DNA from 4 places in the Intrasporangium sp. Soil_C_50 genome. Region 4 is predicted to be linked to each of the others. Evidence: riboswitches for the same ligand, from Rfam matches in the RefSeq annotation. Region 4 holds a riboswitch; each other region holds the start of a gene.

Region 1 (7,054 bases), on a different contig from region 4:
CGGCACCACCTACTTCTACCGCGTGGCGGCGGTCAACGGCATCGGCACCTCGCCGTCCTCGAACGAGGCGTCCGCGACGCCGCGGTTGCCCGTGGCGGCCGGCTACGTCGGCCGGGTCGGGTCGCTGACGGCATCGACCGCTCGCACCACGAGCACGGTGACGGTCGGGGCCGCCGGGGTGGCGGCCGGGCACACGGTCGTGGTCGCGGCGCTCCTGTCCACGACGAGCGTGACCGCGGCGGTGTCGGTGAAGGACTCGGTCGGCAACACGTACGCGGTGGTGCGTGACGTCAACGACGGGTCGGCCGGGGACCGGGTCGTGACGGCGGTCGCGGTGGGGGTGCGCGCCCTGCCGGCGGGCGCGACGGTGACGCTGACCTACGGGTCGTCCGCGGAGACGCACCTGGCCGTGGACGAGCTGGCGGGTGTCACGGGGGTCGACGTCAGCGCCGGGGCGACCGGGTCCGGGACGGCGTTCAGCTCGGGGTCGGTGACGACGACGGCCGCCGGTGACGAGCTGTTCGCCGTGGCCGGGCTCGAGTCGAGCAGCGCGGTGCCGGCCTGGGGGTCCGGCTGGACCGGGTTGCCGACACTGAGCGTCTCGACCGACCACCTCGCGACCGCCTACCGGGCCGCGACGACGACGGGCCCGTACACGGCGAGCGGTACCGGCGGCGGGCAGTGGATGGCGGCCCTCACCGCCTTCCGGACCGGGTGATGAGCGGCCGGTCACCGGGCGCGCCGGCGTGCCGAGCTGCTACGGCTTGACGGCGACGCGTCCCTCCGCCATGCGCAGCAGGAGGAGGCGTTCGTGGGTCTCCTCCAGCCACTCGTCGACCGCGGTCCGGGCACCCTCCCACCAGCCGTAGTCGTCGAGCAGCAGGACACCGCCGGGCGAGAGTCGCGAGTAGAGGTGTTCCAGCTCGTGCTTGGTCGACTCGTACCAGTCGGTGTCGAGGCGCAGGATCGAGATCTGCTCGGGGGCCGAGTCCGGCACGGTCTGCTCGACCATGCCCTGCACGTAGTGCACGCGCTCCTCGGGGTAGCCGACCGTCGCCATCCCGGTCTGCACGTCATCCAGGGTCGCGACGGCCCACACGCCCGACTGCCGGGGCGCGGTGTTGAGCAGGTCGGCTGCCGACGCACCGTCATGGCGTCGGCGGTCCTTCTCGGTGGGCTCGGACATCCCCTCGAACGTGTCGAACAGGTAGAGGTGCCGGCTCGTGTCGCCCGCTTCGATGAGGGTCCGGGCCGCCGCCTGCATGCTGCCGCCCCGCCACACGCCGCATTCCACGATGTCGCCGGGGATGTCGTGCTTGACGATGTGGCGGACCGACAGGATCAGGGCGTTGAGCTTCTCGGGAGAGGTCATCGTCCACGGCTTCACGGCGCGGATGGTCTCCTGCGCGGCGTCGTCGAAGTCGCGCGGTAGCTGGAGCCTGGGGGCCGCGGGCTCCGCAGGCGGCGTCGCGGCCGGGCCTGCCGGCTTCGTCGGCCCCACGGACGTACGCCCGACCGCGCGGCCGTCGCGCGCCTTTCGCAGTTCGTACCCGGTGAACCGGGACAGGCCGCCGTTCACGGCGTCTCGCCACGTCATGGGGGCGAACGTACCAGCGGACCCTGGCATTTCCTGGTTGGCCGGATGGGCGATCTGTCCGCGTTCTCCAAAACGCGGACAGGGCGGGCACCCCGACCTACTCTGGTTCGGAACCCGGCCGGCGGGCCCGCCACGTTGCGCGGGCCACGATCCCGGACCGGGTGACATGACGCCCCGGTACGACGCCGGGGCGGCGCTCCGGTCCGCCGAGTCCTGTCCGCCGGGGGCGCGCCTTCATACCTCACCGGACAGGAACGGGGGACCCACTCGCGTCCGGCCATGCGCCGGGCTTGGGGTGAAGCCGCCATGCGCGGCCGGGCATCTTCCGCCCGAACCCGACAGCTCACCTCGCAGGCGTGGGAAGGGAATTCGCCATGCCCGCTTTCGCACACACCCGTGCACGCCGGTCCTGCTGGTTGCGCCGGTCGCGCCGGTTCCGCCCGGGTGCCGGTCTGCTGCTCGCCCCGCTGCTGGCCGTCGGTACCGTCGGTGCCGTCGCCGGACTGTCGACGGTGCCGCCGACCCACGTCGGCATCGTGGCCCGGGCCGGTGACACCGCGACGTGGGCGAGTGCCGCCGACGCCGCACAGGACCGGGACCGCGTCGACGTGCGTCTGTCGCTCGCCTCGGCGGTCGCGGTCCCGCTCGGGACGCGGGCCGTGCGTGTCGCGGCCGCGCAGAAGGGCAAGCCCTACCGGTGGGGTGCCGCCGGCCCGTCGGCGTTCGACTGCTCCGGGCTCGTGCACTACGTCTACGACGCCCGCCTCGCCCAGGACCTGCCGCGGACCGCGAACGCCCAGCGTCTCGACACGACGCGCGTCTCCCGCTCGGGGGTGCGCCCGGGCGACCTCATCTTCTTCATGCGTTCCGGGAGGGCCTACCACGTCGGCATCTACGCCGGCTCGGGCAGGGTGTGGCACGCCCCGAAGCCGGGCAAGCGCGTCGAGCTGGTCCGCATCTGGACGACCGGCTGGGTCGCCGGACGCGTCCGCTGAGCCCGACGCGTCCGGTGGGCCCGACGCGTCCGGTGGGCCCGACGCGTCCGGTGAGCCCGACGCGTCGGCGGGGCGTCAGTGCCGTCGGCGCGTCCCGCGCGCGCTCGGTTCGGCGGCGTGGATCTCGGCGGCGACGCTGCGCAGGGCATCCGCGATCGTCGTGAGCACCTCGGTCACCTGCGGGAGCGTCGCCGGGTCGAGGGCGTCGAAGGTGTGTGGCATCCAGTCGCGCACCTGCCCGACCTGCTCCATCCCGGCCTCGGGGATCCGCACGGTGCTGCGACGCCGGTCGACCTGGTCGGGCACCCGCTCGATGAGCCCGCGTCGCTCGAGCCGGTCGACGAGGGTTGTCGTCGAGCTCGTCGTCAGACCCAGAGCCTGGGCCAGCTCGGTCTGGCCGAGGGAGCCGCGCGCCAGCAGGTAGCTGACGGCCCGGCTCTCGTTGACGGTGAGGTCGAGGTGCGCGGCCGCGGCGAGACGGTAGTGCTCGCCCGCGAGGATCAGCTCGCGCAGCGCGGCGGTGGCCGAGGCGCGGTCCTGCGAACGGGTCGGCGTCATGGGGACAACCTAGCCAGAGACGGCTCGATGATCGATCAGGTGGACCGACAAGTGACGCGATGGTCGAACTGCTTGATGATCGCGTGAATTCGTCCTATCGTGGGTCGTGCAGCGCCGGGGGCACCTGGGCCGTGGCCGCGGTCCGCGTCACCCCTGGACGCGAGGTCGAGCAGCGTGCTTCGTGTCCGCGGCGCTGCGGCACGTCACCGGGGGCCCGAGGTGGCGGGCGCCGCCTCACCTCGCGAGGGCGGCGCCCCGCCTCGGGCATCACCGTGCGCCCCTCGCCCTCACCGCGGTCGAGGACCCGGCGGTCCTCAAGTAGTCTGGGCGCCGCTCGTGACGGGGGACGCGGGCGCCGCCCGAGCGCCGGGACCACCCTCCGGCACGACGACCAGAGGACAAGGACCCGCCAGCGTGGACGCGTCGACGCAGCTGACCCCGCCGGTCAGCGTCATCATGCCGCTGCTCAACGAGGAGCGGCACCTGCGCGACGCGGTGGCCATGATCCTCACGCAGGACTACCGCGGCCCCATCGAGGTCGTCCTCGCCCTCGGCCCCTCGACCGACCGCACCGACGAGGTCGCCGACGCGCTCGCCGCCGAGGACCCCCGGGTACGGCTCGTGCGCAACCCGAGCGGGCGCACCCCCGAGGGCCTCAACGCCGCGATCGGCGCGTCGAGCGGCGAGGTCATCGTCCGCGTCGACGGGCACGCCGAGATCCCCGACGACTACGTCTCGCGCGCCGTGTCCGAGCTCCAGCGGGTCGGTGCCGACAACGTCGGCGGCATCATGGACGCCCGCGGCACGACCGACTTCGAGCGCGCCGTCGCCTGCGCGATGCGCAGCCCCCTCGGCGTCGGGGCCTCCCGCTTCCACACCGGCGGCGAGGCCGGCGAGGCCGACACCGTCTACCTCGGCGTCTTCCGGCGAACGGCCCTCGAGCGGGTCGGCGGCTACGACCCCCACTTCTCCCGAGCCCAGGACTGGGAGATGAACCACCGGATCCGCGAGACGGGCGGACGCGTGTGGTTCACCCCCGAGCTGAAGGTCACCTACCGGCCACGCGCCTCGGTCTCCGCCCTCGCGAAGCAGTACTTCCACTACGGACGCTGGCGGCGCGTCGTCGCCCGCCACCACGAGGGCACGATCAACCACCGCTACCTCGCCCCGCCGACGATGGTCGGCGTCACGACAGCGGCGGTCGTCGTGGGCTTCTTCTGGACCCCGGCCTGGGTCGTGCCGGCCGCCTACGCCGCCGGCGTCACGGCGGGCGGCCTGGCCATCTCCCGCGGCGAGTCCCCCCGCACCCGTGCAGCCCTGCCCGTCGTGCTCGCGACGATGCACTGGGCGTGGGGCATCGGGTTCCTGACGAGCCCGCGGCGCCTCACCCGGTGAGGCCCGCCGGTCGTCAACCGGCGCAGGCGACGCGCTTGTACAGGGTGTACGGGTCGACCGCGGCGACCTTCTGCCATGCCGGCGAGCTGGCGACGTGGTCGACACCGGTGAACTGCGCCAGGACGGACGGTCGCCCCCAGGAGAAGGGCTGACCACCGGTGATGGCCCACTCGACGTGCTGCCGTTGCGCGGCCGCGCACACTGCACGGTCGGTCCCGACGCTGTCGAGGTGCTTGGACAGCAGCCGGCGGTCTCCCGCGAAGTTCGTCTTCTCGGTCGGCACGAGGAGCTGGCGTCCGGACACGACGTAGAGGTACGTGGGGCCGTTCCACGGGTTGGCGGCCACCACGGCGTCGGCCGGGATCTGCGCGGAGAGCGCGCGCAGGGCGCGCAGCTCCTTCTGGCTGGCCCACGAGTCGGCCGTCTTCGGGTGGAAGTAGCGGTGCAGGATGTTCTGGTGGGCAGCCACGTAGCCACCACCCGTCGCGGCCAGGAACAGGCCCGCCACGGCGACCGGAGCAGCGACCCGCGCGACAGGGGCCCGGAACGTCCGGACGAGCACGTCCGACACCGCGACGAAGCCCGCGGTGGCGAGCAGGGCGGCGGGCAGGACGGCCACGGCCTGCAGCCGGACGGCGTTGTTGTACCAGGGCCACGTGAGGTACCGGGTCCAGGTCGCGTCGACGGCGACGTTGAGCCAGAACAGCGCCGTGAGGACGGCGAACGCAGCGACCACCCAGCGGGCCCCGCGGTGACGCCGGAGGACGACGACGATGCCGACCAGGACGACGAGGGCGAGCAGGATGAGTGGCTTCGTCGAGCGGGGCGCGAAGGCGAGGACGGCGTACCAGGCCTTCCCCGCGCTGGCCTCCGGTCCGGCGGCTCCGGTCGCGAACATCGACGGGCGCCGCACGACGATGGTGGCCGCGACGGCCAGTGCCAGTCCGAGGCCCGTCCCCAGGGCGATCCCCAGTGCGCGGCGCGGCCGGCTCGTCCGAAGGGCCCAGGCCGTCGCGACGGCCCGTCCGGCCACGCACAGGAGCGCGAAGAGGCAGAAGCTGACGAAGGCGTTGGGGTGAGCCATGACCAGGCCCGGGAGGGCGGCGACGAGGATGACCGCGGCCACCGGACGCGCCGCGACGACGTAGGGCGGACGCCCGCGGCTGCCGAGGACGGACACGAGGGCCAGGGTGGCGCCCGGAAGCAACGCACCGCCGAACAGGTTGGGCCAGAGCACACCGAAGCCCATGAGGAAGTAGGGGAAACCCGTGAAGGAGACGCTGGCCACCGGAGCGACCAGCGCGACGGGGACGCGTCGGCCGAAGAGGCTCAGGGCCAGACCCGCGACACCGAGCGGCCACACCAGAGCCGCCACGACGACGACCCAGACGGACGTCGCGACCGTGACCGAGACACCGGTGAACATCGAGATCGTCGCGGTGAACCCGTACATGGCCGCCGGGTAGAACCCGGTCCAGGTGTCGACGTTGAACTTGCCGGCCGACAGCGACGAGATGGTGCCGTGCTCGATCATCCACTGCGGAGCCGCCAGGTGGAAGATCGTGTCCGGGTGCTGGGGGAACAGCTCGGGTGAACGCACCTCGGGCAGCATGGACCAGAGGAAGACGACGAAGGCCACCGCCGTTCCGGCCAGCACGCTGAGCGTGACGCCGTGCGTGGCCCACAGCGCGCGAGGCCGCGGCGCCGTGGCCCTGGCGGGTCTCCGGCCGAGCCACGCCCAGACACCGGGAGGGCTCGCCACGTCCCTGGGCGCCGGCGTGCTGCGCCGTCGGTGCCAGGCGCCCACACCGGCGGCCACCAGCCACATGAGCACGACGCCGAGGGTGAGGGGCAGCGCGCCCCACCGCAGCCCCACCCAGGGCGCCACGATTCCCGTGACCCCGAGGCAGGAGGTCGACAGCAGGGGGCCCACCGCGAGCGACGCGACGGTGCGCAGGCCGAGCAGCAGGGCAGCCACCACGCCCGGGAGGAAGAGCAGCAGGGTGGCGACGAGGAATGCCGGCACGGCTTCCAACCACGACGTCGTGCCTGGGATCAGCAAGGCTCTCCAGCTTTCTCGGGGGCAGGACCGGAGGGCCCGGTCAGGACCGCAGCCTTCCGCCGCGTGTCGCGGCAGTCAGTGTAGTCAGGCTCCGGGACGGGCCTCGGTGACGCTCGAGCGTCGCAGCCGCGGGGCGGTCCACGGCCTCGTGGGATCCATCACGGCGGCCAGAGCGATGAACACCGGGACGTAGGCGAACACGTAGCGAGAGCGTCCCTGGAAGAGCAGCATGAAGGCGGCGATGCCGAGCACCGTCAGGGCGAGCACCAGGACCTCACGCCGGTATCGCGCCCTCACCAGGCCCGCCCCTGCCCACAGCAACAGGCCGAGCCACAGGCCGTTGGTCAACGACGCGCGAAGGCGGTACCACTGCCCGGACGGGTGCTGGAACGACTGGATCGCCGCCGCGACGGTGCCGTGCTCGAGCAGGCGACGTGCCTGGAAGTC
Region 2 (7,054 bases), on a different contig from region 4:
GGGCGCGACGACCCCGCCGGTGAGCTGCTGCGCTGGTGGCTGGCCGAGCAGGTCCGGGCGGTCCGCGCCGCCGAGGGGCCGGGCGGCGGCGCACCCGACGTCCACGACCTCCGGGTCGCGATGCGGCGGGCCCGCAGCGCCCTCGCCACGTTCCGCCCGCTCGTCGACGCCTCCCGCACCGAGCCGCTGCGCGCCGAGCTGCAGTGGGCGGCGTCCGAGCTGGGCCGGGTGCGGGACGCCGAGGTCGTCCTGGAACGCGTGGCCGCCCACGCACCGGCGGCGGCCGGTGTCGCCGGCACCGGGCTCGCCCGTCGGGGGCACCGGGCCCTGACGCGGGCCCTCGAGCAGGACCTCGAGAGCCGACGCCCCCGCGTCGTGGAGGTCCTGACCTCACGGCGCTACCGCTCGGCCCTCGCGGCCCTCGAGGCCCTGGCCGCCGACCCGCCCCTGACCGAACGGGCCACCGCCCCGGCCCGAGGCGTCGCCCGACGGCGGATCCGCGGAGAGGCCACCCGCTTCGACCGTCTCGCCCGGGAGGCGCTCGCCGAACCCGACACGGACGGCCGCGCCGCCCTGCTGCACGAGGCGCGCAAGGCGGCCAAGCGCCTGCGTTACGCGGCCGAGGCCGCAGCGCCGGTCACCGGGCGTCGCGTCCTGCGCATCGCCGAGGCCGCCGAGCACGTCCAGGAGGTCCTCGGCGAGCACCACGACACCGTCGCCACGAGGGTCGCGGTCGCCGAGCTGGCGACGACGGGCGACGCCGCGACGGCCTTCGCGGTCGGCCGCGTCCACGCCCTGGAGGAGGCCGAGGCGCTGCGCCTCGAGGAGGTGGCCGAGGTCGCGGTCCGACGCCTCCGCCGCCGATCCGGGGTCTGAGGCACGCACCGGCGCCTATTCTCGGAGCGCAGGCCTCGCACCGGACGCAGGAGGCAGCCATGGACGAGCCCGTCGGTCGCCGCCGAGTCGCGCTCCTCGACCGCTTCGACCTCGTGCTGCTGTTCGTCCTCGTCGCGATCGTCACGCAGTCGCTCGTCGACGTGCGCTTCTCCTACACCGGCCGGTTCATCACCCACGCGGTCACCGGTGCGGCGCTCGTCGTCGCCACCCGCGCCTCCGGAGCGTCCCGACGCATGTGCCGGCTCATGGACTGGTTCGTCGGACTCAGCGTCCTCGGCAACCTTGTCATCATCCTCTTCGAGTCCGTGCCAGGGGCCGCGCGGCCTCCCGCCGCGATCCAGCCCGACGCGTTCTGGTGCCTCGCCGCCTTCGTGACGCCGGTCCTCTGCGCGGGCCGGCTCGTGTGGCACCAGCGGGTGACCCTCCAGACCGTCCTCGGCGCCGTCGCCGCCTACCTGCAGCTCGCGGTGGCCTACTCGCTGCTCTTCCAGACGATCGACGCGTGGACGCCCGACGTGCACTACTTCGGCGAGAACGTCTCCTCGACCGTCTACATGTACTTCAGCCTCACGACGATCGCGACGCTCGGCTACGGCGACTTCGTGCCGGTCACCGAGGTCGGGCGCCTCGCTGCCATGTCCGAGGCCGTCATCGGGCAGGTCTACCTCGTGACGTTCGTGGCCATGGTCGTGTCCCGCTTCGCCGCCGAGGCGCCGGGCAGCAACCGACGCCGGCGGCGCTGGTTGTCCGAGGAGGAGCAGCCCGGCGAGCAGCAGCCCGGCGAGCATCGGGCCGGCGAGCATCGGGCCGGCGAGCATCAGGCCGGCGAGCATCAGGCCGGCGAGCATCAGGCCGGCGAGCAGCCGAGCGGTGGGCAGTCGACTGAGGCCGAGCCGGGTGGCGGTCAGCGGGGTGGGGGCCGGCCGGGTGGCGGGCGGCCGGGCGACGCGCCCTAGCATCGCGGCATGCCGACCGAGAACCCGCAGCGCCCACCAGGTCCGGGCCGCGCCAGCCGCGTCGTGCGTGACGCCACGGGCGCCGACGCCGCGTCCTGCGCGCGCATCTACCGGCGGTACGTCCTCGACACGGCGATCACCTTCGAGCTGGAGCCGCCGACCGAGGCCGAGGTGGCGACCAGGATCGAGGCCGCCGTCGCGACGCACGCCTGGCTCGTCCTCGAGGAGGGCGGCGACGTCGTCGGCTACGCCTATGCCGGCCCGTTCAAGGCCCGCCCGGCCTACCGCTGGTCCTGCGAGGTGTCGGTGTACCTCGACCCCGAGTGGCACGGGAGTGGCGGCGGTCGGGCCCTCTACACGGCCCTGCTCGAGCGGCTCACCGAGCGTGGCTACCGGATGGCGGCGGCCGGCATCGCCCAGCCGAACGAGGCGAGCAACCGGTTCCACGCGTCGTTCGGGTTCGAGCCCGTCGGCACCTACCGCAGGGTCGGCTGGAAGAACGGCGCGTGGCACGACGTCGCGTGGGTGCAGCGGTTCCTCGGCGAGCCGCACCCGGGCTCCCAGCCGCCGCCCGAGCCGCACTGAGCAGGCCGGGCAGGACCTCCCCCCGGGGGGCTTCGGACATGCAGAGAGGGCGGGGCGACCGGGTGGTCGTCCCCGCCCTCTCTCGCGGGCGCACCGCTCAGGTCACGGCGCGTAGATGTACTTCATCCCCGACATGTTGGTGACGGTACGGGTGTTGTAGTTGTACGGGCCGGCCATCGCGTTCATCTCGATGATGGTGACCTGGTTGCCGTTGACGGCGGTGACCCAGGCGACGTGCCCGACGCTGCTCGAGCCGTTGACGCCGGGCTGCATGACGACGATCGAGCGGGTGCGCGGAGTGCCGCTGACGGTGTAACCCGCCCGCGCGGCGCCGGAGGCCCACTCCATGGCGTTACCGGTCCAGCCGCCGGGGTAGTAGCCCTCGGACTGGTACCACTTGTTGAGGGCGCCCCACGTGCACTGGCCGGGGGTGGCCCAGTTCGAGGAGGCGCGCATGCCCGATGACGCGCTCGGGACCGAGCCGTTGCTGCTCGACTTGACCGAGACGGTGCTGCTCACCAGGGACTGACGCGAGGCGTCTCGCGAGGCGCGCTCGGCAGCGGCCTTGCGGTCGGCGGCGGCGGCCTGGCGGGCCTTCGCGACGACGACGTCCTCGATGACGGCCGGCTTGGCCTTCGCGGTGCGCTGCGCGACGGCCTGCTGCACCTGCGGCTGGAAGCCGATCTTCGACAGGGCCGTCGACGGAGCAGCGGCTCGCGTGGCGGCCGGGCCGACCACGGCGGGGGAGCCGAGAGCGGTGACCGCACCGTTGGCGGCCTTGGCCTCGTCGGCGCTGGCAGGACCCGCGAAGGTGGCGAGGATGCCGCCGGTGGCCGCGACGATGGCGGCGCCCTTCATGGCCGGCTGAGCCGACTCACGGGCGAGAAGCTTGAGTTCGTTGAGGGGGTGGTGGCGTCCTGGCGCGCGGTGGCGCCCGCGGATGTTCTCAGTCTTCATGTACCTCTCCGCGCCTACGAAGTTAGCTGTCGGGTTCGGGCGGAAAGGTGCCCGGCTCCCTCCCGTGCCGCGTGTTGTGCTCGGCCCGGGTGGGTACTTCACCCCAAGGACGTCCGGAGTCGTGGTGCCGGACGCCCGGAGAAACGCGTGGTTCCTCCGCTCCTGTCACAAGGTCTGATCTCACGTCCGGGGCGGTGACAGGACTAGGCGGTCCACCTCGTACGCGCCCGGCCAGGGGGGCCGGACTCCCGGAACTGTAGACGACTCAACCGGGCAATGTCACGCCGAGGTAACGGGGGCGCGTCGCATTCGTCCGTGAATGAGTGCATGGGTGGCCTTTACCTCGGCTTTACCGACGACTGAATGTGACGGGGGTCACACTCCCCTCTCCGCGTTTCCATCACGCCGCGCCTCCGGGTCGGCTACCAGGCCCGGCCGACGAGCGGCCATCGGCGAGCGGGCGGCCGCGCCGGTCGAGCGGGTCCTGGACGGCCCATGACGTCTCGACGCTGGCTAGGGTCGACGCGTGTTCGACGACAGCGCGCACGTGCTCGCCCGCTCCCGTCGCGTGCTCGCCGAGCACGTCCTGCCGGCGGTCCACCGCGACCGGACGCCCCTCGCGGTGTCGGCGTGGCGCGCGCCGGGCGAGCCGGTGCCGGTCGCCGAGGCGCTCACCGCGCCGCACGAGCCGGTCGGGCCGGGCACGCCGTGGGGTGAGCCGTGGTCGACGTGGTGGTTCGAGATCACCGGGGCGGTGCCGGACGCGTTCGCCGGGCAGTGCGTCGAGGTGGTCGTCGACCTCGGGTTCCGTGGCGAGGGGCCCGGCTTCCAGGCCGAGGGCCTGCTCCACGACGCCGCCGGCACGCCGCTCAAGGGCATCCACCCGATGAACCGCTGGCACCGCGTCACGCCCGACGCCACCGGTGGCGAACCGATCCACCTGCACCTCGAGGCCGCCGGCAACCCGGCCGTCATGGAGCACGGTTTCCGCCCGACCGGGCTCGGCGACCTCGCCACGGCCGGCGACGAACCGCGCTACGTCCTCGGCCGCATCGACGTCGCCGTCTTCGAGCCGGAGGTCTTCGGCCTCGCCATGGACCTCGACGTCCTCGTCGACCTCGCCGCCGAGCTGCCCGAGCGCGACGCCCGACGCCTCGAGGTGACCGCGGCGCTCGACGACGCCCTGGCCGTCCTCGACGTCCACGACGTGCACGGCACCGCCGGGGCGGCCCGGGCCGAGCTGGCCGAGGTGCTCGCGGCTCCGGCCGTGACGAGCGCCCAGCGCCTCACCGCGGTCGGCCACGCGCACATCGACTCGGCCTGGCTCTGGCCGGTGCGGGAGACGGTCCGCAAGTGTGCGCGCACCTTCGCCAACGTCACGGCCCTCGCGGCCGACTACCCCGAGCTCGTCTTCGCCTGCTCGTCGGCGCAGCAGTACGCGTGGACCAAGGAGCACCACCCGGCGATCTGGCAGCGCATCCTCGCCGCTGTCGAGGCCGGCACGTGGGAGCCGGTCGGCGGCCAGTGGGTCGAGGCCGACGGCGTCATGCCGGGCGGTGAGTCCCTGGTGCGCCAGCTGCTCCACGGCCAGCGGTTCTTCGAGCGCGAGCTCGGCCGGCGCTGCGAAGGCGTCTGGCTGCCCGACTCCTTCGGGTACGCGGCGGCCTACCCGCAGATCGCGCGGCTCGCGGGCGCGACGTGGTTCCTCACCCAGAAGCTGAGCTGGAACGACACGAACACCTTCCCGCACCACACCTTCTGGTGGGAGGGCATCGACGGCACCCGGATCCTCACGCACTTCCCGCCGTCCGACACCTACGAAAGCAAGCTCGGCGGCGCCGACGTCCACCGCTCGGGTCGCCAGCACCTCGAGAAGGGCCGGTCCCGGCGGGCACTCATCCCGTTCGGGTTCGGCGACGGCGGTGGTGGTCCCGAGCGCGAGATGCTCGAGCGCGCCCGGCGGCTGCGGTCGCTCGAGGGCTCGCCGGCCGTCGAGGTCGGCACGGCGTCCTCGTTCTTCGACGCCGTCCGCGAGGAGTACGCCGATCGTGCCCCGACGTGGGCCGGCGAGCTCTACCTCGAGCTGCACCGCGGCACCCTGACGAGCCAGCGCGCCATGAAGGCCGGCAACCGTGGCTGCGAGGCGCTGCTGCGCCAGGCCGAGCTGGCGTGGACGCTCGTCGCGGTGCGCGGCCTCGGCGACTGGCCGGCCGAGCGGCTGCGCCTCGTGTGGGAACGCCTGCTGCTCCTGCAGTTCCACGACATCCTGCCGGGGAGTGCCATCGCGTGGGTCCACCGCGAGGCCCGCGAGGACTTCGCGCGGCTGACGGCCGAGCTGCGGGCGCTCGTCGCCGAGGCCCTCGACCTGCTCGCAGGCGGGGGCGCCGCCGAGCAGTTGCCTGAGGACTCGCGCGACGACGCGCGGCATCCCGGGCTGCTCAACGCCGGGCCGCTGCCGCGTCGGGAGGTCGTCGAGGTCGACGAGGTCGGCGTCGGCGGCATCGGGGGCGTCCGCGGCGAGGTGGCGCTCGTCGAGGTGGCGCTCGTCGAGGTGCCGGCGCTCTCCGTCGGGGGCCGGCGCGTCGAGCCCGAGCACCCCGTGGAGGTCGACGGGCTCACCGTCGCCAACGGGCTCGTGTCGGTCACCGTCGCGCCCGACGGCTCGATCGAGCGCCTGCTCGACCTGCGCCACGGCGGCCGCGACGCGCTCCCGCCCGGCGCGCGCGCTGCCGAGCTGCGCCTGCACCCCGACGTTCCGGCGATGTGGGACGCCTGGGACATCGACAAGCCGCACGCCCGCACGTGGACGTCCCCCGACGTGACGCCCCACGTGCCCGCCGCGTCCGGCGGGGAGGGTGCGCACGCCGCCCGCGTCGTCGAGGCTGGACCGCTCCGAGTCGTCGTCGAGGCCCGCGGACGCGTCGGGCGGTCGACGTACGTCCAGCGCACGACCGTCACGGCCGACTCGCCGCGCGTCGACGTCGAGGTGCGCGTCGACTGGCGGGAGAGCGAGCGGGCCCTCGCCGCCTACGTGCCCGTGCCGGTCCTCGCCCCGCACAGCACCGCCGACATCCAGTTCGGCCACCTGCGCCGGCCGGCCCACGAGAACACGTCGTGGGAGGCCGCCCGGCACGAGATGGTCGCCCACCGCTGGCTGCACGTCGGCGAGGAGGGCTGGGGCCTGGCCGTCGTCAACGAGTCGACGTACGGGCACGCGGTGCGCCGTGGCGTGGACGCGTCGGGCGAGCCGGTCACGACGGTGCGCCTGACCCTGCTGCGCTCGCCGTCGTTCCCCGACCCCGACACGGACGCCTCCGAGGTCGTCGGCGAGCACGTCGTACGGTTCGGGATCGTGCCGGGCGCCGACGTCGCCGAGGCCGTCGCACACGGGTATTCGATGCACCTGCCGCTCCTCGGCGCCCTGCCCGAGGGACGCGAGAGCGACCCGGTGTCGGCGAGGCCCCTTGTCGCGGTGGACGACCCGGGGTGCGTCGTCGAGGCGGTCAAGCTCGCCGAGGACGGCAGCGGCGACGTCGTCGTCCGGCTCTACGAGGCCCTCGGTGGGCGTCGCGACGTGACGCTCGTGCCGGGGTTCCCGGTCCAGCGCGTCGTCGAGACGGACCTGCTCGAGGAGACGGGATCGGCCGCGCTCGAGGGCC
Region 3 (7,054 bases), on a different contig from region 4:
GGCCAGTGGCGGCACGGTGCCGGATCGCCTCGTAGGGGCTCGGGCTGACGCGCTCGAGACCGAGCGGCGCCGCGATCCGCTCCAGGAGCACGTCGTCGTACGGCTTGCCCCGGAGGACCTCGACGAGGCGGCCGAGCACGACGAACGCGGTGTTGTTGTAGGAGAAGGTCTCTCCCGGCGCGAAGAGCTGGGGAAGGTCGGTGAGGGTGGCGACGTACTTCTCGATGGCATCCTCGCCGCGGCCGGTGTCGGTGAAGATGTCGCCCTCGAAGCCGGCGGTGTGCGTCAGCAGGTGGCGCGCGGTCAGTGCCTTGGCCGCCTCCATGTCGCCGAGGACCAGCTCGGGCAGGTGGTCGAGCAGCGGCTGGTCGAGGTCGAGCAGCCCGTCGTCGACGAGCTGCATGACGAGCGTCGTGGTCCAGATCTTCGTGATGGAGCCGATCTGGAAGACGGTCTCGGCGTCGACCGGCACCTGAGTGGCGAGGCTCGTGACGCCGCTCGCGGCGGTGGCGACCTCGCCCCCCGCCAGCACGGCGATCGTTGCTCCGGGGACCCCGTGCTCCTTGACGAGGCCCGCGAAGTTCTCAGCGAGCCAGGGGCCGGCGGCCTGTGGACCCGCGGCGCCCAGAGGGCTGTCCTGTGGTGACATGGCCGTCACCGTAAGCGGTTCGGCGACGCGAGTGTTCGTCCGATCGAACAGCAACACCCGTCTGGGTTTGTGCGATTCGCCAGTGATGACGCCGCGTGGCGCGTGTTTGCTGTGGGGGTGCTGATTCTGCGCGGCGGGCGCGTCATCGACCCGCGCTCCGAGACCGAACGAGTAGCCGACGTGGCGGTCGACGGACGCTCGGTGGTTGCCATCGCTCCGGATCTCGCGACGGAGGGTGCGGCTGTCGTCGACGTGACCGGCCTCGTGGTGGGGCCGGGCTTCGTGGACCTGCACAGCCACGTCCACTCCATCTCCGGGCAGCGGCTGCAGGCGCTGGACGGAGTCACGACGACTCTCGACCTCGAGGCGGGGCTGATGCCGGTCAGGAGGGCCTACGCACGTGCGGCCGCCGAGGGTCGGCTCCTGCACTACGGCTTCTCGGCCTCGTGGGGCGACGCCCGCGCCGCGGTGCACCTCGGGGCGACGCCCGCGGCCGACCTCCACGCGTCGCTCAAGATGCTGGGCGACCCGGCATGGCAGCGCTCGTCCTCGCCGTCAGAACGCGTCGCCTGGCTACGGCTGCTCGAGTCCGAGCTCGAGGCAGGAGCGCTCGGCATCGGGGTCCTCATGGGCTACGCCCCGCGGACCGACCCCGACGAGTTCCTGGACGTCGCCCGCCTGGCGGCGCGGACCGGGACCGCGACCTTCACCCACGTGCGTGAGCTCATCGAGGCAGACCCGACCACGCCGATCGACGGTTCGCTCGAGATCGTCCGAGCCGCAGCCGAGACGGGTGCGTCGATGCACCACTGCCACGTCAACAGCACCTCCCGCCGGCACGTAGACCGGGTGCTGGACCTGCTCGACACGGCGCGGAGCAACGGATCCAGGGTCACCGTCGAGGCCTACCCGTACGGCGCCGGCAGCACCGCGATCGGCGCCTACTTCCTCGCCCCGGAACGTCTCGACGCGTGGGGTCTTCAGCCATCGTCGCTCAGGCTCGTCGCGACCGGCGAGCGGATCGCCTCGGTCGCCCGGCTGGCCGAGCTGCGCGCGACCGATCCCGGCGCCGTCTGCGTCGTCTCCTTCCTCGACGAGGAAAGGCCTGAGGACGCGGCGCTGCTCCAGCGAGCGCTCGCCTTCCCGGACTCGATCGTCGCCAGTGATGCCATGCACGTGGAGTGGCCCGACGGCTCGACCGACAGCCGAGAGTGGCCGCTCCCCGGGGGTGGGCAGACGCATCCGCGCACCGCCGGGACGTTCTCCCGCTCGCTTCGGCGGATGGTCGTCGAGACCGGCGCGTGGTCGTGGGCGGAGGCCTTCCGGCGTTGCTCCTACCTGCCCGCGCAGGTGGTCGCCGGCTTCGCTCCCGCGGCGCGGCACAAGGGCTGGCTCGACGTCGGCGCGGACGCCGACCTGGTGGTCATCGATCCTGACCGCATCACCGACCGCGCCACCTACGTCGACCCGACGCGGACCTCCGTAGGCGTGCGCCATCTGCTGGTCGACGGGACCTTCGTGGTGCGCGACGGCAGCCTGGACGTCGGCGCCTTCCCCGGGCGTCCGATCCGCGCCGCCCTCCCCTGAACGCGTCGGCCCGCGCCCCAGACCCCTGACCGCCCCGGCGGACAGGGGGCCTGTGAGTTTCTGCCGTTCCCTGCTCCTACATGACGTAGTAGTGGATGATCGAAGGATCACGACCGACGCAGCGCGTGCCGGGGAGGACACCTCCACTGCTCCGAACCAAGGAGTCGCGCCATGCAGGTGCTCGCATCGGACAGCGGGGCCGGGACCTACCTCGACTGGGGCGTCGTCCACGTCTCCCTCACCAACGCCATCATCATCGGGCTGATGGTCGTCGTCTTCGTGGCGGCCATCGTCATCCCCTTCCCCAGACCGCGCCCGGAGCCCGACCGCGGGCCGGGAGTCGACCCGGGAGCCGACCCGGGGGTCGACCCCCTCGTCGAACCGGAGAGCCGGACCGAGGTCCGGCCATGAGCGACACCTGGACCGCGCGCCTGCGCACCCGCATCGAGCACACCGTGCCACCCGGACAGGCGCTGCCCGACCGGCAGCCGGCCTACGTGTCGTCGTGGATCTACGTCTTCGGCGTGCTGACCCTGGCCGCGCTGTTCGTCGTCGTCGCCACCGGCTGCCTCCTCGCCCTCGGCGGGGTCGACTGGTGGCACACCTCGTCCACGGGCCACTTCGTCAACAGCCTGCACCTGTGGTCGGTCGAGCTGCTCTTCTTCTTCATGGTCATCCATTTGTGGGGCAAGTTCTGGATGGCCGCCTGGCGCGGCGGTCGCGCGCTGACGTGGATCACCGGCGTCGTCGCCTTCCTCGTCTCGATCGGTACCGCGTTCACCGGCTACCTCGTGCAAGGCAACTTCGACAGCCAGTGGATCAGCACCCAGGCCAAGGACGGGCTCAACTCCGTGGGCGTCGGAGCCTTCTTCAACGTCCTCGACACCGGGCAGATGCTCCTGTTCCACGTGACGCTCCTGCCCCTCGCCGTGGGCGCCATCGCCGTCGTCCACGTCGTCCTCGTGCGTCGCCACGGCGTCGTGCCCCCGCTCGGGGAGGAGCTCGACGAGCCGTCCTCGGAGGAGGTGTCGGCGCCATGACCACAACCAGGACGCGTCCACCCGCCGGGGCCGCCCCCCGAGGCCGACGCCGCACGCCAGACGCACACTCGTTCCCGACGCGCCGCTATGACCTCGTCAAGGAGTTCGTCCTCGCGCTGGTCGGCGTCATCGTCCTGACGATCGCGCTCGCGATCGCGTTCGGGTCTCCCGACGAGCGCGCGATCAGCCTGCAGGACTGGGCTCGGAGCGCGCCGAACGACGTCGTCGCCACCGCCGCGTCCGAGCTGTCCGGCGACAGCACCACGGCGGGCTACGGGCCGCCGTACAACACGGCGTCCGACGGGCAGACGCTGCTCGGGCTGCCGCTGCAGAAGCTGGCGGGCGTCACCAACCCGGTCGACGCCGCACAGGACTTCGTCATCACGCCGCTCCAGTCGGTGACGGGCGACCCGACCCTCAGTCTCGCGCTCCGTCGCTGGCGCACGGCCGGCGACGAGCAGCGCGCGGCGTGGGCGAGCGCCTACGCCACCGCCCTCGGCGCCGCCCCCAACGGCGACCCGGCCCAGGTGGCGGCCGGGAACTACGGACCGGTGCCGACGCTCGCGACCGCCTATCAGAAGGTCGCCGCTGCCGGCGGGCTCGAGCAGATGGTGAGCAACGGCTCGTTCTACGGCAACGACCCGACGCGCCGGCTGCTGCTCCTCGCCGACGGCACCTACCTCGAGGACCAGGCTCGAGCGCGGAGCCTCGGCGGCGACCAGTGGGGGATGATGAACGAGACCGGCAACTACCCCGGCCAGCCCTGGCTGTGGCTCTACACCTTCTGGTACCAGGTGCCGCCGTTCAGCACCTCCGACAACGCCGACGCGCTCGTCTGGGGTCTGATGATGGTGCTCTCGCTCCTGCTCGTGCTCCTGCCGTTCCTGCCCGGGCTGCGCGACATCCCCCGGCTCGTGCCGATACACCGGATCATCTGGCGCGACTGGTACGGGCGCAGCCGTGGCGGCGATGCCTCGAAGTACTCGTCGGTCGACGGCCGCCGCTGACGCGTCGGTGAGGGGACGTCGACCGACGAGCGTTCATCAGCGAATGCGGCCAGCCCGCCACTGCGACGTCCAGATCTTCTGGAGCTGGACGCGCTGACCCGGCCGCGGCGAGTGCCAGATCCTGCCGTGGCCGGCGTAGATGCCGACGTGGTAGGCCCGGCCGTGGGACATGAAGAAGATGAGGTCGCCCGGTCGGACGCTCGACTTGGCGATGCGAATCGTCTTGAGCCGCTGAGCATTCGCGGTGCGTGGCAGCTGCACGTGCAACCGCTTCTTGTACACGTAGTACACGAGCCCGGAGCAGTCGAACGAGCGTGGCCCGGCTCCGCCCCACCGGTAGGGCTTGCCGCGCTGGGCAGCGGCGATCCGAACCGCTCGCAGACCGCGTGGGATGGCGATGGAGGCGGGGGTGACGTAGGCGACCGAGACGGTCCGGACCGAGGCGGGGGACGGTGCCGCGGCCCTCGGGCCCACCACTCTCGTGGCCACCTGGGGGGCCGGGGGGGAGGCCGCCGTCGAGGCCGGTGGCGCCGCGCCGGTCCCGACGAGCAGGGCACCGGCGAGCAGGGGCGTGAGGGCGAGCGAGGACAGGGAGATGCGACGTGCAGGGGTGGTGGTGGACATGGGGGATCCCTTCCACGCCTACGAGGTGAGCTGTCGGGTTCGGACGGAAGATGCCCGGCCGCTGCTGCGGCTTCACCCCGAGGGCCGGCTGTGCGGCCCGGATGTGGGTCCCCCGTTCCTGTCCGCGGTCTTGCCCGACTGCCCCACCGGCGGACAGGATTCGGCGCCCGGCGGGCCGCCCGGGGAAGACCCCGGGCGATGAACTCCAGTCGACGGTGACAGACACTCGGAGCCGGGAAAATGGCCGGTCCCCACCTTGGTCAACAGTTGCCAGCCCAAAGCGGTGCGAAGTCGACAGAACGACAGCCCGATTCGTCGCCTTTACGACGAGTCGGCGTCCGTGTGGGAAAACGTCGCCGGCGGAAAACCAGGTGGACTCCAGCAGCGGTTCGACGCACCATGGACGACGCCCCGCACGCGGATGCGGGGCGTCGTGTCGTCGTGAGCGGGAAGGCCCGCGGAGAGGTGGGTGGCCGCCATGGCCTGCTCAGCGGACCGGTTCCACCGCTGAACCTCTCTCCCCACCCGGCCGGCCGGGTCATCCGGCCGTGCCCGCGCATGCACGATGAAGGAACCACCGTGAAACCACTGTCCGAGAACGAGATCCGCACATCGCTCGTCAACTGCTCGCGCCGCGAGGCGAAGCAGGCTCCGTTGCCGAACCGTTTCGAGTCGTTGACCAGCGACCACTGGGACGCGCTCGACTACCTGGGCTGGACCGACCGCAGCAACCCGCAGCGGGCCTACGTCGTCGTCCCCGTCGACGACGAGCCGATCGGCTTCATGCTCCGCGCGAGCGAGAAGAAGGGCGGCCGCAGCGCCATGTGCGCGTGGTGCGAGGACGTCTTCGCCACGGGTGACGTGTCGCTGTTCGTCGCCCGCCGCGCCGGCGCCGCAGGACGGGACGGCAACAGCCTCGGCACGCTCGTGCACGCCGACTTCAGCTGCTCGGCCCACGTGCGCCGCCTTCCGAACGCGCTCGAGGGCGGGCTCGACCCGCAGGCCCTCGTCGACCGACGCGTCGAGGAGCTGCGGACGCGGTCCGCGGCGTTCGCGCGACGCGTCCGGCACGGCTGACCACCACGACCCGTCGTCCCCCGGCGCGTCAGGGCGCGTCACGGCGCGTCAGGGCGCGGCGGGTTGGACGGTCGAGGCAGCGTCCGCTACGGTGGGCGACGCCTCGCAGGTGTAGTTCAGTAGCAGAACATCCTTCTTCCAGAAGGAAGACGCACGTGCAATTCGTGCCGCCTGCTCCAGTAGACGAAGGGCCCGGTCTCGCGACCGGGCCCTTCGTGCGTCCCCGGCTTCCGGGGCGGTCGGGTCGGGTCAGCCCACGGGAACCGGGTCGGGCCGCGGCGTCGCCTCGGGCCCGGTCGCGTCGGGCTCGCCCGCGGCGTCGCCCTCCTCGCGGATCCCGAACCGGGCGTAGACGCGCGCCAGCGGGCCGGGCAGCCACCAGTTCGCGGCGCCGAGGAGGCGCATCGTCGCCGGCACGACGACCATGCGCACGAGCAGCGCGTCGAGGACGATGGCGACGATCATCGCGACGCCGATGAGCTTGATGAAGCTGATCGACGACGCGGAGAAGAAGCCGATCACGACGAGGATGAGCAGGGCTGCGGACGTGATAATCCGGCCGGTGCGCTGCATGCCCGTGGCGACGGCGGCACGGTTGTCTCCGGTCCGGTCGTACTGCTCGCGGATCCGCGACAGGAGGAAGACCTCGTAGTCCATCGACAGCCCGAAGACGAGCGTCATGACGAGGATCGGCTGGGTGGCCTCGACGAACCCCGTGGACTCGAAGCCGAGCCACGAGGACAGATGGCCCTCCTGGAAGACCCACGTGACGACACCGAGGGTCGCCGCGAGCGTCGCGAGGTTGAGCAGGATCGCCTTGAGCGGCATGAGCAGCGAGCCGAAGGCGAGGAAGAGCAGCAGGAACGTCGCGCCGGCGACGACGAGGCCCATGAGCGGCAGCGTGGCCCCGATGGAGTCGAGCCGGTCGATGAGCTGCGCGGTCGGGCCGGTGACGAGGGCCTGCCGGACGCCGTCGGTGTGCAGCCCGCGGACCCCGGCCACGACGTCCTTGGCCTGCTGGTCCAGCGACTCACCCCGATAGGTGACCGACACTGCGGCGAGGTCGCCGT
Region 4 (7,054 bases):
GTCGATGCGACGACGGTACGTCGCGTCCGGGAGGCGGGCAAGGACTTTTCCACCGGGTGACCCGACGCCGTGGCGCGGCGGGTCAGGGCCGGCCGCGACCGGCCGGTGGTCGGCCGGTGGGCGCCGGTGGGCGCCGGTGGGCGGTCGGTGGGCGGCCGGTGGGCGGCCGGTGGGGGCCCGTCAGCTGCCGACCTCGGCCTCCGGGGCGACGGCCGTGGCCGGCTGGGGGTCGGCGACGGTGCCGTGCCCACCTCCGGCAGGCGTGGCCGCGCGCGCTGCTCCGGCGTCGGGTGCAGCGTCGGCAGGTGGGTCGGGCACGAGGGTGAGACGCGGCGCGGACCGGAGGCGACGGCCCGCTGCGACGACGACGAGCGCGGCCGCCATCTCGAGGTGCACGGCCCAGGACCACAGGGCCCCGAAGAGGACCTGCCCCTGCCGGAAGCCCATCGCGAAGACGACGGCGAACACCGCGGCCGCGATGAACCCGACCGCCCAGACCCGGGCGCCGGTGAGCCACGGGAACCGGCTCTCGAAGGCGGCCGACTCCTCGGTGGCGAAGCGCGGCATGAACGCGACCCACACGAGCAGCTGCATCGTCTGCAGGAACGCGTAGACGGTGAGCAGGCGAAGCCCCAGCGGGCCCGACGCGTCGCCGGGCAGGGCGGCCGCGGCCACGAGCGAGCGCCCGTCGCCGACGATGCTGCGGGCGATGCCGGGGTCGCCGGTGAGCCACGTGTCGACGGCGCCGGCGAGCACGACGGCGGGCACGAGCAGCCCCCACGCGAGCTGGACGCCGCGGAACAGGCGTCGCTCGCGGGCCCCCGGCAGCCGGGCGGCCCAGTCCCAGAGGAAGACGAGGACGACGAGCTGGTGCAGGTGCAGCAGCGCGAACGCGTAGTGGTCCGGCCACACGAGGGACGCGGCCGCGAGGAGCACGGCGACGACGTACGCGACGACGCGTCGGCGTCCGCGCAGCCCGCTCCGGGCCACGAGCGCGACGACGCAGAAGCCGAGAACGGCCTCGGCGCGTCGGGCCTGGGTCCCGAGGACGTGCTCGGCGAGGCGCAGCAGGCTCGTGCCGGCCAGCAGCACCGCCAGGCCGCTCACGACGTCACGCCGGGCGATGACGGGGAGCCGGCCGACGAGGTAGCGCAGCTCGAGCAGGACGGCCAGGGTGCCGAAGAGGATGAGGCCGATGACGGCCGTCGCCACGGGAGAGGCGAGCGCGACGACGAGAGCGGTGGCTGCTGCCACCGCCAGGGCCCCCGTCGCCCGCTCGCTCGTCGTCACGGCCCCCATCGTTCCGTCGGCCGGAACGACCCGGCCACCTGAGTAACCCGATCGTTAGGGTCCTGTGGCGTGACCGAGACTCAGGGGGAGCGAAACGGCGGGCCGGAGCCCGAAACGGGGCATACCGGACACCCGTCACGGCGCCCGGCCGCGACGTCGGAGGGGGAGCCGGTCCGTCTGCGCGCGATCGCGCTGTCGGCGTACGGCCCGACGCTGCTCGGCTCGACGGGCGCCGGTGCGGTCGCGCCGATCATCGCCGTCTCGGCCCGCGAGCTCGGGGCCTCGCTCGGCGTCGCGGCCCTGCTCGTCGGGACGCTCGGCATCGGGCAGCTGCTCGGTGACCTGCCGTCCGGGGCGCTCGCGGCGCGCATCGGCGAGCGGCGGGCCCTGCTCGTGGCGGCCGTCGTCGAGGCCGTCGGCATGGTCGTGGCGGCGCTGGCCGGCTCCGTCGCCGCTCTCTTCGCGGGCGTCCTCGTCATCGGCCTGGCCGGATCCCTCTTCGGGCTGGCCCGGCAGGCCTACCTCACCGAAGCCGTGCCGGTCGCGATGCGGGCCCGGGCCCTGTCGACGCTGGGCGGGGTGCATCGGATCGGCTACTTCATCGGCCCGTTCGTGGGATCGCTCGTCATCACCCGGTGGGGCATCGAGTCGGCCTACGTCGTCGGCGGCGTGGCGAGCCTGGCGGCGTTCCTGCTCGTGCTCGTCGCGCCCGACATCACCGCCGACCACGACGGCCACACGGGAGGTCGAGGGAGCGCGGGCGTCCGGGGTCGAGCGCGCGCCCCCCGCTCGGTGGCGTCGGTGCTCCTCGAGCACCGGCACGTGCTGCTGACCCTCGGCACGGGCGCCATGTGCGTCGCGGGTGCCCGTGCGATCCGCGAGGCGCTCGTGCCGCTCTGGGCGGAGTCGGTCGGGTTCAGCCCGGCGCAGACCTCGCTCGTGTTCGGCGTCGCCGGCGCCATCGACATGCTCCTCTTCTATCCCTCGGGCTGGCTCATGGACCGGTACGGGCGGGTGGCCGCCGCGGTACCGAGCATGCTCGTGCTCGGTCTCGGCATGGCGCTGATGCCGCTCGCCACCACCTTGGTCGCCGTGACGGCCGCCGCCACGGTGCTCGGCATCGGCAACGGCCTCGGCGCGGGTCTCATCATGACCCTCGGGGCCGACGCGTCACCGGCCGACGGGCGCGCCCAGTTCCTCGGCGGCTGGCGCCTGTGCGCCGACCTGGGAAGGGCGGCGGGTCCGCTGGCGTTGTCAGCCCTGACGGCCGTCCTGACGCTCGGCGCGTCCGCCGTCGTCCTCGGCGCAGCGGCGCTCCTCGGCGCGGGATGGCTGCGCATCTGGGTGCCTCGCCACGACCCGACGCGACCCCTGCGAGGGCGCGGCGCCGGCACCGCGGGAGGGGCCGCGGGAGGGGCGGCGGGAGGGGCGGCGCCCGAGGCGTCCTGATTCTGAGAGGGTATGACCGTGACGGACCTGATCGACACCACCGAGATGTACCTGCGCACCATCTTCGAGCTCGAGGAGGAGGGCATCGTCCCCCTGCGCGCACGCATCGCGGAGCGTCTGGGCCACTCCGGCCCGACGGTGTCGCAGACCGTGGCCCGGATGGAGCGTGACGGCCTCGTCGCGGTGTCCGGCGACCGCCACCTCGAGCTGTCCGACCACGGCCGGCTCCTGGCCACGCGCGTCATGCGCAAGCACCGCCTCGCCGAGCGGCTCCTCGTCGACGTCATCGGACTCGAGTGGGAGTACGCCCACGACGAGGCGTGCCGTTGGGAGCACGTCATGTCCGAGAAGGTCGAGCGCAAGATCCTCGGCCTCATCGAGGGCGGCCTCGAGTCGCCGTACGGCAACCCGATCCCCGGCCTGCACGAGCTGGGCGTCCCCGACGACGCGGCAGGCGGCTTCCTCACCGGGCTCACGGCGCTGACCACGGCGGCCGGTGCCGAGCCGGCCGTCGTGACGATCCGCCGCATCGGCGAGCCGGTGCAGGTGGACCCCGAGGCGCTGGCCCTGCTCACCTCCGCCGGCGTGCTGCCGGGGGCGCGCGTCCGCGTCGTCCGCGAGGGCGGCCGTGTCGTCGCCGTGAGCGAGGCCCCCGATGCCGGTGAGGGCGTGTCGCTGCCCGACGAGGTGGCCGTCCACGTCTTCTGCCAGGCCGCCTGAGTCGACCCTTCCGCAAAGCGGACGCGTCCGACGTGCCCGTTCCAGCTCTTTCTTCCGCCTCGATTGTGCTGGCACTGTGGGGAATTCGGGCCACCTGAGGTCATCCGACGAAAAATCAGTAGAAATGGGCGGCTCTCGGGGTGACAACCCCGGCGGATCTTGGGTAGCGTGAGCCCCGCTCGCTCTCCCCGTCGGGCGAGTGCCACGGGTCGAACCGCCTAATCCTGCCATCGACCCGGGGCCCCTGCACGAACCGCATGGCAGGAGCGGGGGAACCACCTTCGGGCGTCTCCGGACGTCCTCGGGGTGAAGCCCTCCGTGGACCGCAAGGTCCGAGCGAAGGCCGGGCGAGCAGTACCTCAATCCGCCCGAACCCGACAGCTCACCTCGTAGGCGTCGAGAGGTCAAACGTGGCTCAGAACGTTACCGGGCGCCACCGCGCCCCCGGCCGGTTCAACGCGATCGCCGAGCTCAAGCTCATCGCCAAGGAGTCCGCTCAGCCCGCCGTGAAGGGTGCCGCGATCGTGGCCGCTTCCGGTGGTCTCGTCGCCACGTTCGCCGGTCCGGCGAGCGCTGCCGACGGCTCGAGCACCGCGGCCCCGTCGGTCGTCGGCCCCCAGGTCGGCACGCTCAAGGCGGCCAACGCCCTGTCCTCGATCGGCTACGCCAAGCCGGCCGCGAAGCAGGCGACGGTCAAGCCGGTCGTCATCAAGGACGTCCAGCTCGAGAAGGAGCGCGCCGCCACCAAGGCTGCGGAGGACGCCCGCCAGCAGGCGGCCGACCGCGCGTCCCGCTCGGCGACCCGCGCGTCCCTCGACCCGGCGCCCACGGCGTCCGGCATCGTCGGCATCGCCCAGTCCTACTTCGGCGTCCCCTACGTCTACGGCGGCACGAGCCCCTCGGGCTTCGACTGCTCGGGCTTCGTGCAGTACGTCTACCGCCAGGCCGGCGTCTCGCTCCCGCGCACCGCGTCGGCGCAGCAGGCGGCCACGACCCCGGTCAGCAACCCGCGCCCCGGCGACCTCGTGTTCTTCGGCTCGCCGGCCTACCACGTGGGCATCTACGTCAGCCCCGGCACCATGATCGACGCCCAGCGCCCCGGCACGACGATCGGCTACCACTCGATCTGGACCACGCCGTCGGGCTACGGCCGCGCCTGAGCCGCACCGCGCCACGCACCTCCGTCGCGCCCCCACCCGCTCGGGTGGGGGCGCGACGTCGTCCCGGACGGCCGCCCGTGGTGAGGGCCGTGGTTGGATGAGGTGATGACCGTCCAGCCTGCTGCAGAGTCCACGACCCTCATCGAGCTCGACGTCTGGGCCGACCTCGTCTGCCCGTGGTCCTGGATCGCCAAGCGCCGGATCGAGGCGGCGATCCACGCCTTCGAGCGGCCGCACGACGTCACGGTGCGGCTGCGCGCCTACGAGCTGGACCCCGAGTGGCCGGCCCGGCGCAACGAACCGGTGCCTGACCGGATCGGCTCCCGGCCCGACGAGGAGGCCGAGGCGGAGCGGGCCCTGCGGGCGCACGCCCACGAGGTCGCCGAGGCCGACGACCTCGTCTTCGACCTCGACTCAGCGGTCACGGCCAACAGCTTCGACGCGCACCGCCTCGTCGCCCTGGCGCGGGAGATGGGTGGTCCGGCGCTGCAGTCGGCGGCCGTGGAGCGGTTCTTCTCCGCACACTTCCGCGAGGGGCTGCCGCTCGACGAGCCGGAGGTGCTCCAGCGGCTCGGTGCCGAGTGCGGACTCGACGAGCGCCGCGTGGCTGCGGTCCTGGCGTCCGACCACTACGCCGGTGAGGTCCGGGCAGACGAGAAGCAGGCCCGCGACCTCGGCATCACCGCGACGCCCTTCGTGCTCGCCAACGGGTTCGCCGCCGTGCCCGGGACTCGCCCCGTCGAGGAGTACCTCGCGCTGCTGCGCGGCGTCGCGGTCCAGGGTGGTGACTTTGTCTAGCTCCCGTCCGCGACGCTCGTGGCCGAGGGCGTACCAGCGCTGGGGCGACCGAACGACACCGCGTCGCTGACCGGTGTCGAGGCCGCCGAGCGCAGCTGGGCGTCCGGCTGCGCGCCGAGGGCCGCGTTGACCATCGAGAAGGCGCGGCGCAGCGCGACGAAGACCGTGATGGCGAAGATCTGGCGGTCGTCGAACCCGGCCGCCCGCAGCGGCTCGAGGTCGGCAGGGGTGGTCGTGTTGGCGTCGCGGGCCACCGTGCGCGCCCACGCGGCCAGTGCCGCGTCGGCGGGGTCGAGGGGCGCGTCGTCGCCGCTGAGCACGGCGCCGGCCACGTCGGGTCCGGCCTCGCCGGCGAGCCGGTTGCCCCACGCGAGCGCGCAGTAGGAGTCGCCGGCAGTGGCTGCGGCCGCGCTGACCAGGATGCCGCGCTGCCGGAAGCCCAGCCCGCCGATGCGGACCATGTCGGCCAGCAGGGCGAAGAGGGTGTCGTGCGCGGCGGGGTCGTGGGCCCAGAGGCGCGACAGGTTCATGACGAAGCCCTGGGTGCCGAGGTCGCCCTCGAACGACGCGCGGACGTCGTCGGTCAAGGGCGGTTCGGTGAGGAAGCCGTGGGCGGGGTCGGTGGCCATGGCGTGCTCCGTTTCGTCGTGCGACGCCTCACATCGTGGCACGCGCGGACGGGGCGGGGGAGTGGTCCGGGTGGGCCGGCCTTCCAGCCGCTCTGTCGGTGCTTCTCCCGGCGGGCCGGTGGGTCGTCGGGTCTCAGAAAGCGGGGGCGGGGGCGGGCACCGGTCCGGGGCTCGCCGACAGGTCGATGCTGACGTCGACGGCGCGCAGCTCGCTGACGAGCGCATTCTCCCGAGCGGTGAGCTCGGCCAGCTGAAACGCGTCGGTGCGGGTGCCGGCCCCGAGGGAGGCCCAGCGCACCTCGTCCTCGACGCGGGCCAGCTCGGCGACGATCGCTGCGACGCTTCTTCTCATGGGCTGCCCGTACCCACCAGGGGTACCACCGCAACAGCCCGCAGGGACGTGGTCCGAGGGTGGGGTCAGTCGCGGTCCCACGGGGCCTCCTCGCCCATCTTGTCGTAGTACTTCGCGAGGTGGCTGCGGACCCGGTCGACGTCGGACGCGGGGAGGTCGACGCCGCCGCGTGAGCCCTGCAGGACGGCGGCCGCCGCCATGACTCCGCGTGGCACGGCCTGCAGGCGACCGCCGATCACGTCGGCGACGAGGAGCTTGTAGGCGGTGAAGTTGTCCTTCTTCTCCTTGTCGTACCAGACGTGGGCGTCCCGGTACTTCGCGTTCGGTCCGTCCTCGGCGGCGGCCCACCGGCGCACCCGCTTCTCGGCGGCGTCACCGTCCCACTCGCGGTCGCGGTCGGCGAGGGGCAGGTCCTGAAAGCTCGTCACGCTCATGAGCGCGTCCTTTCCGGCGTTGGTCGCCCGGCGTCGTGGTGCCGGGCACGCCGTACCTGCCGTACCCGCGCCGACGCGGAGCCACACCGCCGCGACGAGGGCGTCGGGCAAGGGCAACGGGCAAAGGGGCCTGGGGCCAGGGGCGTCCAGCGTGGCCGGGACAGGGCTCGTCCCGCCGCGTTTCGGGTGGCCAGTTCCGGGAGGTTAAGCCTGGTCCCGGGA

The links. Region 4 has a riboswitch for cyclic di-AMP ahead of AC3A5R_RS11985 (C40 family peptidase). Riboswitches for the same ligand answer to the same signal wherever they lie in the genome.
Region 1: another riboswitch for cyclic di-AMP. It lies ahead of AC3A5R_RS19430 (C40 family peptidase); the one in region 4 lies ahead of AC3A5R_RS11985 (C40 family peptidase).
Region 2: another riboswitch for cyclic di-AMP. It lies ahead of AC3A5R_RS10150 (CHAP domain-containing protein); the one in region 4 lies ahead of AC3A5R_RS11985 (C40 family peptidase).
Region 3: another riboswitch for cyclic di-AMP. It lies ahead of AC3A5R_RS16025 (C40 family peptidase); the one in region 4 lies ahead of AC3A5R_RS11985 (C40 family peptidase).

What each region holds. Positions count from the first base shown of each region.
Region 1 is NZ_JBDGKB010000013.1:85,477-92,530, forward strand. Features, by position in the region: gene AC3A5R_RS19420 (fibronectin type III domain-containing protein) at 1-718, shown strand, start outside; gene AC3A5R_RS19425 (TylF/MycF/NovP-related O-methyltransferase) at 758-1,597, opposite strand; cyclic di-AMP (ydaO/yuaA leader) riboswitch at 1,830-1,968, shown strand; gene AC3A5R_RS19430 (C40 family peptidase) at 1,972-2,592, shown strand; gene AC3A5R_RS19435 (MarR family winged helix-turn-helix transcriptional regulator) at 2,668-3,150, opposite strand; gene AC3A5R_RS19440 (glycosyltransferase family 2 protein) at 3,565-4,545, shown strand; gene AC3A5R_RS19445 (DUF6541 family protein) at 4,559-6,571, opposite strand; gene AC3A5R_RS19450 (hypothetical protein) at 6,692-7,054, opposite strand, start outside.
Region 2 is NZ_JBDGKB010000003.1:109,630-116,683, reverse strand. Features, by position in the region: gene AC3A5R_RS10165 (CHAD domain-containing protein) at 1-876, shown strand, start outside; gene AC3A5R_RS10160 (potassium channel family protein) at 936-1,853, shown strand; gene AC3A5R_RS10155 (N-acetyltransferase family protein) at 1,863-2,438, shown strand; gene AC3A5R_RS10150 (CHAP domain-containing protein) at 2,541-3,395, opposite strand; cyclic di-AMP (ydaO/yuaA leader) riboswitch at 3,395-3,578, opposite strand; gene AC3A5R_RS10145 (alpha-mannosidase) at 3,922-7,054, shown strand, end outside.
Region 3 is NZ_JBDGKB010000008.1:14,292-21,345, forward strand. Features, by position in the region: gene AC3A5R_RS16000 (serine hydrolase domain-containing protein) at 1-649, opposite strand, end outside; gene AC3A5R_RS16005 (amidohydrolase family protein) at 767-2,236, shown strand; gene AC3A5R_RS16010 (hypothetical protein) at 2,408-2,647, shown strand; gene AC3A5R_RS16015 (cytochrome b N-terminal domain-containing protein) at 2,644-3,276, shown strand; gene AC3A5R_RS16020 (hypothetical protein) at 3,273-4,283, shown strand; gene AC3A5R_RS16025 (C40 family peptidase) at 4,320-4,907, opposite strand; cyclic di-AMP (ydaO/yuaA leader) riboswitch at 4,911-5,047, opposite strand; gene AC3A5R_RS16030 (FBP domain-containing protein) at 5,487-5,984, shown strand; tRNA gene AC3A5R_RS16035 (tRNA-Gly) at 6,090-6,163, shown strand; gene AC3A5R_RS16040 (MMPL family transporter) at 6,234-7,054, opposite strand, start outside.
Region 4 is NZ_JBDGKB010000004.1:103,090-110,143, reverse strand. Features, by position in the region: gene AC3A5R_RS12000 (hypothetical protein) at 181-1,290, opposite strand; gene AC3A5R_RS11995 (MFS transporter) at 1,360-2,739, shown strand; gene AC3A5R_RS11990 (iron-dependent transcriptional repressor DtxR) at 2,758-3,459, shown strand; cyclic di-AMP (ydaO/yuaA leader) riboswitch at 3,665-3,867, shown strand; gene AC3A5R_RS11985 (C40 family peptidase) at 3,870-4,619, shown strand; gene AC3A5R_RS11980 (DsbA family oxidoreductase) at 4,725-5,417, shown strand; gene AC3A5R_RS11975 (carboxymuconolactone decarboxylase family protein) at 5,414-6,046, opposite strand; gene AC3A5R_RS11970 (hypothetical protein) at 6,180-6,398, opposite strand; gene AC3A5R_RS11965 (hypothetical protein) at 6,464-6,832, opposite strand.